DNA from 2 places in the Streptomyces sp. NPDC002403 genome. Region 1 is predicted to be linked to the other one. Evidence: riboswitches for the same ligand, from Rfam matches in the RefSeq annotation. Region 1 holds a riboswitch; the other holds the start of a gene.

Region 1 (4,031 bases):
GAACGGCCCGCGTACACCGCGGCGTCGTCGAGGATCTCCTCGATGCGCAGCAGCTGGTTGTACTTGGCGACGCGGTCCGAGCGGGCCGGGGCGCCGGTCTTGATCTGGCCGCAGTTCACGGCGACCGCGAGGTCGGCGATGGTGACGTCCTCGGTCTCGCCGGAGCGGTGGGACATCATGCACTTGAAGCCGTTGCGCTGGGCCAGCTCGACGGCGTCCAGGGTCTCGGTCAGCGAGCCGATCTGGTTGACCTTGACGAGCAGGGCGTTGGCGGAGCCCTCCTCGATACCGCGGGCCAGGCGCTCCGGGTTGGTGACGAAGAGGTCGTCGCCGACGATCTGCACCTTGGCGCCGAGCTTGTCGGTGATGACCTTCCAGCCGGCCCAGTCGTCCTCGTACAGCGGGTCCTCGATGGAGACCAGCGGGTACGCGGAGACGAGCTCCTCGTAGTACTCGGTCATCTCGGCGGCCGAGCGGGCCTTGCCCTCGAACTCGTACTTGCCGTCCTTGTAGAACTCGGACGCGGCGACGTCGAGCGCGAGCGCGATGTCCTTGCCCGGGGCGTAGCCGGCCTCCTTGATGGCCTCGATGATGAGGTCGAGGGCGGCGCGGTTCGACTCCAGGTTCGGCGCGAAGCCGCCCTCGTCGCCGAGACCGGTCGACAGGCCCTTGGTCTTCAGGACCTTCTTCAGCGTGTGGTAGACCTCGGCACCCCAGCGCAGCGCCTCGGAGAACGACTCGGCGCCGATCGGCGCGATCATGAACTCCTGGATGTCCACGTTGGAGTCGGCGTGCGAACCGCCGTTGAGGATGTTCATCATCGGAACGGGCAGCAGGTGCGCGTTCGGGCCGCCGAGGTAGCGGAACAGCGGCAGGTCCGAGGCCTCGGAGGCGGCGTGGGCGACGGCCAGCGAGACGCCGAGGATGGCGTTGGCGCCGAGCGAGCCCTTGTTCTCGGTGGCGTCCAGGTCGAACATCGCCTGGTCGATCAGGCGCTGCTCGGTGGCGTCGTAGCCGACGAGCTCCGGGCCGATCTGCTCGATCACGGCGAGGACGGCCTTCTCGACGCCCTTGCCCTGGTAGCGGTTGGGGTCACCGTCACGGAGCTCGATGGCCTCGAACGCACCCGTGGAGGCGCCGGACGGAACGGCAGCACGGCCGGTGCTGCCGTCGTCGAGGCCGACCTCGACCTCGACCGTGGGGTTTCCGCGGGAGTCGAGGATTTCCCGGGCTACGACGACGTCGATGGACGGCACGAGGCATCTCCTTCTGGGATATGACGCTGTTTGTGCAGGGTCGCTTTGGCCTTGCGCCAAGAGCCTAACCGGCCCGGCCCGCTCAGCCCGACGACCGCCCGACCCCTGGGACGAAAAAGGACCCGAGGGCACACATTGCCGGGCAAACGGTCAGAATTCTACTGACCGGTAACTACAACACTTGAACGGTCCGCCGCTCCCCCGAGCGCGGACGGCAGAACCCCGGCCCGGCGCGTACGGGGGAACGCGCGCCGGGCCGGGGTGCTCGGGGAGGAGCGAGCCGTGACTACTTCGTCAGGTGCAGCTGCTGACCCGGGTAGATCAGGTCGGCGTTCTTGACGATGTCCTTGTTCAGCTCGAACAGCTTCTGCCAGCCGCCCTCGACCTTGTGGTCGGCGGCGATCTTGCTCAGCGAGTCGCCGGAGACGACCTTGTACTCGCCGTCGCCCTTCTTGACCTTCTCGCCGGTCGGGGTGGTGACGGTCTTCTTCGACTCGGCCTGCGGGGCGGCGGAGCGGTCCGAGCGGGAGGCGGCGGGAGCCTCGGTGCGCTCGCTCTGCTTCGGCTGGGCCTGCTGCTTCGGGGCGGCCGGGGCGCTCTGCTGCTCGGAGGCGCCGGAGCTCGCGGTGGAGTTGGAGGAGGAGCCGGTGTCGACGCCCGGGTCGACGCCGTCGTTGGTCAGGTTGCCGGCGCCGGCGCAGCCCCAGGCGCCCGGGCCCTGCATGTCGAGGAGCCGCTCGGCGGTGGCGATCTGCTGGGCCTTGGTGGCCAGGTCGGCGCGGGGGGCGTACTGCGTACCGCCGGCGGCGGCCCAGCTGGACTGCGAGAACTGCAGACCGCCGTAGTAGCCGTTGCCGGTGTTGATGGACCAGTTGCCACCGGACTCGCACTGGGCGACGGCGTCCCAGGTGGCGACGGAGGCGGCGGAGGCGCCGGTCGCACCCATCAGGGGCACGGCGACAGCGGCACCGGCGACACCGGCGAGCGTGGCGATACGGACGGCCTTGGACGGGCGGCGGTGCTTGCCCTTGCTGGAAAGCAGCATGGAACTTCTCCTCACCGACGCCTACGAGGTGAGCTGTCGGGTTCGGGCCAAGTGAGTTGCCCGGTCGCACGTCCTAGCACGCGACTTCACCCCAAGCCGGTCCTGATGCGTCTCTCGACGATCGGGCCCGGCGCTTACCTGGGTCCCCCGCTCCTGCCTACGGCGCTTTACGCGTCTGTTCCCTTCGACCGACGGCAGGATTCGGCGTGACGGTCGACGGGGCCCGCGGTGCGAGCGGTTCCGACCGTAAACATACGCAACCCTCACATTCAAAGATGGACACATCGGACAATCCACCCGTACTTGCATCTGAAGAACCGTCGTTTCCGCAGGTGGGACGCGATGCGGAAGGGGCCCCCAGGCGCGACACGCCAGTTGACGCAAAGAGACCCATGTCTCACTTACGCATAAGTGGACATAGGTCCCTGAACTACCCCGATTTTCGAGGTGTTTTTAGTCGATTATCAGACTGCCTTCACTGGTCCTTCACATCGAGATCGAGGCTCTGGCCAGGGAGGATGAGGTCCGGGTCGGAGCCGACGGCACCCTTGTTGGCCTCGTAGAGCGCGGGCCAGCCACCGGGAACCTTCTGTGCGTCAGCAATCGACCAGAGGTTGTCGCCGGGGCGGACGGTGTACGTGCCGTCAGCCGTCGGCTCGGCCGTGTCGCGCGCGTCGCTGCCGCCGCGGGAGGCGTGCCGGCCCGACTCGCGGTCGCCGCCGTCCGTGCCGCGGCTCCCCTCGGCGGCCGGCGCGCCACGGTGCTTGCCGCCCACGCCACTGGACGAGCCGGGCGTGTCACGGGGGGCGCCGGGGGACGGAGTGGTCGAACCGGAGGACTTCGGGGACGGCGAGGTCTTCCCCGACGGCTTGCCGGCCCCCTGCGAGCCGTCCGAGCCGCCCGTACCGTCCGAGGGGCTCGTGGACGGCGTGGCGTCGTCGGACGGGTCCGCCGACGCCCCGTCAGCCGGCTTCGCGCTCCCGGCCGGGTCCTCGGCGGGGACGGAGCCCGGGTCGACCCCCGGCAGCACCCCGTCCACCGCGAGGCCGGAGATGACCGCACAGCTGGGCCATGCCTTCGGCCCCCGGTCCTCCAGAACCTTCTCGGCCACCTCTATCTGCTGCGCCCGGCTGGCGAGGTCGGCGCGCTCCGCGTACGCCTCACCGCCGTACGCCTTCCAGATCTCCGGCGAGAACTGCAGGCCGCCGTAGTAGCCGTTCCTGTAGTCGGCGCTCCACGCACCGCCGCTCTCGCACTCGGCCACCCGGTCCCAGGTCGTCGCGTCGGCCGCGTGCGCACCGGCCGCGCCGAGCAGCGGGATGGCGATGGCCGATCCGGTCACGCCCGCGGCGACGACGATGGCGGGTGCCTGACGGGGGCGACGGTGTCTGCCGTTCGCGGAGCCCATGGGGTTGCCTTCCGTGTGACTGACGTGTGACTGGTGAGTCGAACGGTGAACCTAGCGGGACTCGAACGCGCGTCACAAGTCGATGCAGCGCAGATCACGCGAAAGTCACAGAGTTGACGGGATGTCACTTCCGGCATGCGCGGCCCCCGGCGTGAACTCCACCGGAAGCGTGCGAAGTCCACGCATGATGAGCCCGCCACGCCACCGCAAATCGGCAGGTTCCACCGCAAGCCGCAGGTCCGGAAGGCGGGTCAGGAGCGTGGCGAGCGCGGTCTGTCCCTCCAGCCGGGCGAGCGGCGCGCCCAGGCAGTAGTGGATCCCG
Region 2 (4,031 bases), on a different contig from region 1:
CCCGCCGACCTTGCGCCGCAGCACCGCCTCGTCGAGCACCGCGCTCAGCCGCAGCGGCGGATCGGTCCGCAGTACGCCCTGCCGGGCCAGCCGCACCTCCACCAGCGAGTCCAACTGGCCCGAAGGCAGCCCGTCCAGCGATGCCCGGGTCACCGCACGCGCGTAGTCGGCGGTCTGCAGCAGCCCCGGCACCACCGAGGTCTCCAGCGTGCGCGCGGTCCGCGCCTGGGACTCCAGACTGATGAAGTCGCGGTACTGGGGCGGGATCAGGCCGCGATAGGCGTGCCACCATCCGGTGCCGCCACCGCCCGCCGAGCCCGCCAACGTGGCCAGCAGGTCCCGCAATCGGGTGTCGTCCACGCCGTACGTGTCCAGGAGCCGGGTCACGTCGGCGGGCCGCACCCCGCTCACTCCGGTCTCGATCCGGCTCACCTTCGACTGGTGCCAGCCGAGTATCCGCGCCGCGTCCCGACTGGTCAGTCCCGACGCATGGCGCAGACTCCGGAGCTCCTCCCCGAGCTTGCGGCGCCGAACCGCAGGGCCGTGCTGCATCCGCGGCCTCCCTCCCTCTTCTGCCGAGCGGACAGTGTGCCGCCCGCATACGGTCTTGTGTGGCAGGGTTCACCGCATTGAGCGACAGATATATGCATATCTTGGTGGATCGCCGTTCCAGGGGGCAGCATCAATGGCAATCTGGCGCGAAGCACAACCCGGACCGATCGCGGGTCCGTCCGGGTGGGAAAGGGACGGCTCGCCATGGCAGACCATCAGGAAGCAAGCGTCACTCTGCCGAGCGAGCCGGTCTCGGTCTCGGCGGCCCGCAGCTACGTGGACCGGGTGCTCGGCGAATGGGGCCCGGTCGCCGACACCGATTTCACCGACAGCGTCCGGCTCATCGTCTCGGAGCTCGCGACCAACGCCGTCCAGCACACCTTCGGGCAGTCGCCCACCTTCACCGTGGACCTCCGGCTGGAGCGGGAGGAGCAGCTGTATCTGGGAGTGACGGACAGCCATCCCCGCTGGCCCAGGCGGCTGCCCGCCGCAGTTCAACAGGACAACGGGCGCGGCATGGTGATCATCCGCACCCTGGCCAAGGAGTGCGGGGGACGGCTCACCGTCAGCCCGACCGCCGACGGTGGCAAGACGGTGTGGATCGCGCTTCCGTGGAGCGTCCCGGTGCAGAGCTGACCGACGCGTTGCGGTGACCGCCCGACCGCGCGGTCACCCGGCTTCCGCGCCGGCCCCGCCCCCGAACCCGCCGCGCCCCGGCCCCCCGCCCGGCGGAGCACGGCCGGGGACACGGCCCCGATCCGCCGGGCAGGACCGTCTCAGCGGACCCGGCCGTAGTAGACGCTCTTGGTCCAGATCTTCTCCAGCCGGACCACCGCGCCGGTCCTCGGCGAATGCCAGATCTTGCCCTTTCCGGCGTAGATGCCCACGTGGTAGACGCTGCGGCCGTAGTGGAAGAAGACCAGGTCGCCGCGTTTCCTGTGCGAGGCCGAGATGTGGCGGGTCCTGTTGTACTGCTGCTGGGCCGTGCGGGGGAGCTTCTTGCCCGCCTTCTTGAACGAGTAGAACGTCAGCCCCGAGCAGTCGAAGCGGTTGGGGCCGGTGGCCCCCCACCTGTACGGCGATCCCTTCTTCGACGCCGCGATGTTGAGCGCCTTCATCGACAGAGTCGCCGCCTGGGCGTCCGTCGCGGCGCCCGGGGCGAACATGGTGGTGCCGACAGCGGCGAGAGTCAGAACCGAGGCCGTTCCGGCCCGGACGAGCAGAGACGGGACATGAACCTGCGCAGTCATGCGCAACCCTTCGTCAGCCGCCTGTGAAGGATGACCTGTCGGGTTCGGGCTGGCGAAGTTGCCCGGCCGCTTGCGGCGGCTTCACCCCGAGGGTCGACCGGTGTTCAGGCCGACCCGTTGTGCTCGGGTCCTCCACTCCTGCCGATCCACTATCTGTCGACCAGTCATCCGGGCGGCGGCAGGACTCGGCGTCCGCCCGGACCGCCCCGCCGCGGTGGCGGGGGCTTGTCGTCCCAGGGATCTTGACTCACGGACTGCCTGATTTCCGAGCAGAAACAGGGATATGTGAGGCTCCTCACGGCTGATCCGTTCGGGTGGGCATGGTGCTTTTCGAGGCTCCGGCGGCGAATCCGACCGGTGTCGTACCTGGGGTGGAAGGGTGGATTTCGATCACAGTCCACTCGGAAAACGCAAGTTGAGCGGTCCCCCGTGAGGGGGGCTTCCTACGCCGAACGAGCGAGGAATTTCGATCGGATCGTCGGGCGTGTCGGGTACGGGAGTTGGGTGACGGCCACCGGGCGCCGGACGCCGGGGCGGGGGGAGTTGGCCCGGTCCCGGCGTCCGCGCGGAGCACGGAAGCCGGTCAACTCGCGGGAGCGGGCGGTACGGTGACGCGCCCGGCCCGCCGCTCCCCGTCCAGTACCCGCAGCGCCCGGGCGAGCGTCGTGGCGTGGATCTGCGCCTCCCCGCGCTCGTGCATGGACGCGAGCGCGTCCCGCAGCGCGGCCACGTGCGATACCAGCGCCTGAGCTGCGCGCAGGGCGCCGTAGGTGTCGCTGCCGCGGGCCGGATTGATCCGGCCGACCTGGTCGAGGACTTCGAGGTAGCGGTCGATGAACTCCCCCTCGGCGCCCGTCAGTGCGGGAAGCGGTGGGAACTCCGGTGGCCGCATCGGCGGGTTCACCTCGTGCCGCGCGGGTGGTGTGAGGACTTCCGGTTCTCCAGGACGTGGTCCACCAGCCCGTACGCCTTGGCGCCCGCCGCGTCGAGGATGAGGTCGCGCTCGATGTCCCCGGTGATCCGCTCGGTGTCGCGACCCGTGTGACGGGCCAACAGTGTGGTGAGCATCGTGCGGACCCGTTCCAGCTCCTGGGCCTCGATCTCCAGGTCGGACGGCTGGCCCCGCATCGGTTCGGTGAGCTCGGGCTGCCGCACGACGACCCTCGCGCCGGGCAGTGCGTGCCGTCGGCCGGGGGCGCCCGCGGCGAGCAGCGCGGAGGCGCAGGAACCGGCCTGGCCGAGGCAGTAGGTCTCCACCTCGCACGTGAGGTACTGCATCGTGTCGTAGATCGCGGACATGGCCCCGAACGAGCCGCCGGGGGAGTTGATGTAGAGCGAAATGGGGAGGTCCGGGGCATCGTGCTCCAGGTACATCAACTGCGCGATCAGGTCGCCGGCCGCGGCGTCGTCGACCGGGGTACCGAGGAAGACGATCCGTTCGGACAGCAGCTTGGAGTACGGGTCGAGGGTTCGGGTCCCGTTGGTCGTGCGCTCGGTGAACTCGGGCAGTACATGACGGGCGGTGGGACGGAACAGCATGGCGATACCTCTCCTCTGGGTACTGCACGGCTCTGCGGGGTCTCTTCACGGGGTCGCGCCGACTTCCGTAAAAAATGTACAGGACGTACAGACGGTTGTGGTGGGAGAAGATCCTGGCGCTCCAGTGGAATTTCCAGGTCAGAGGCTGTTCTGGCTGTTCGCCGAGGGCGGATATCCGAGGCGACGCGGAGGTCCTGAGGGCTCGGGTGGACGTACCCTGCCGACGACTCGGTACGCGATTGAGGTCCGGGTGTGCCGGCCGGGTGGGCCTGTGGCCGCACGGTCGGAGACCGGTGCGGCGATGGCGGCGTTGGTTTGGGCGCAGGACTCGCGCCAGGCGTAGTTCTCGTCCAGCGGCACCTTGTCCTTCGGCTTGCGTGGCGGTGCCCGGACCTGGTTGGGGAAGCCGTTGGCTGCGTGATCTGCCGGTTCGCCTGCTGGGGCCCCTTCTTGCGGGCCCCGGCCGCATGCTGGTGTGCGCGCACGATGGTGAAGTCCACCGAGACAGCCCAGTTGAGGTTGTCGTCGGCGTCGGCCTGTGCGACCAGCGCGGTGAACACCCGCTCCCCGGTGCCGTCGAGGGCCCACATCCGCAGCCGGTTGTAGACGCCTCGCCAGTTGCCGTACTGCTCCGGGAGGCGGATCCACTGCGATCCCGTCTGGCATTTCCACGCGATCGCGTCGATCACT

Evidence for each region. Region 1 has a riboswitch for cyclic di-AMP ahead of ACWCPY_RS35885 (transglycosylase family protein). Riboswitches for the same ligand answer to the same signal wherever they lie in the genome.
Region 2: linked by a shared signal. The riboswitch ahead of ACWCPY_RS22125 (C40 family peptidase) and the one ahead of ACWCPY_RS35885 (transglycosylase family protein) in region 1 are both predicted to bind cyclic di-AMP.

What each region holds. Positions count from the first base shown of each region.
Region 1 covers NZ_JBSFBQ010000055.1:21,642-25,672, reverse strand. The annotation lists gene eno (phosphopyruvate hydratase) at 1-1,256, opposite strand, end outside; gene ACWCPY_RS35885 (transglycosylase family protein) at 1,543-2,301, opposite strand; cyclic di-AMP (ydaO/yuaA leader) riboswitch at 2,305-2,476, opposite strand; gene ACWCPY_RS35880 (transglycosylase family protein) at 2,777-3,709, opposite strand; gene ACWCPY_RS35875 (cytochrome P450 family protein) at 3,815-4,031, opposite strand, start outside.
Region 2 covers NZ_JBSFBQ010000020.1:6,652-10,682, forward strand. The annotation lists gene ACWCPY_RS22115 (helix-turn-helix domain-containing protein) at 1-552, opposite strand, end outside; gene ACWCPY_RS22120 (ATP-binding protein) at 757-1,188, shown strand; gene ACWCPY_RS22125 (C40 family peptidase) at 1,329-1,802, opposite strand; cyclic di-AMP (ydaO/yuaA leader) riboswitch at 1,806-1,971, opposite strand; gene ACWCPY_RS22130 (hypothetical protein) at 2,386-2,694, opposite strand; gene ACWCPY_RS22135 (ATP-dependent Clp protease proteolytic subunit) at 2,703-3,338, opposite strand; partial or broken gene ACWCPY_RS22140 (transposase) at 3,908-4,031, opposite strand, start outside.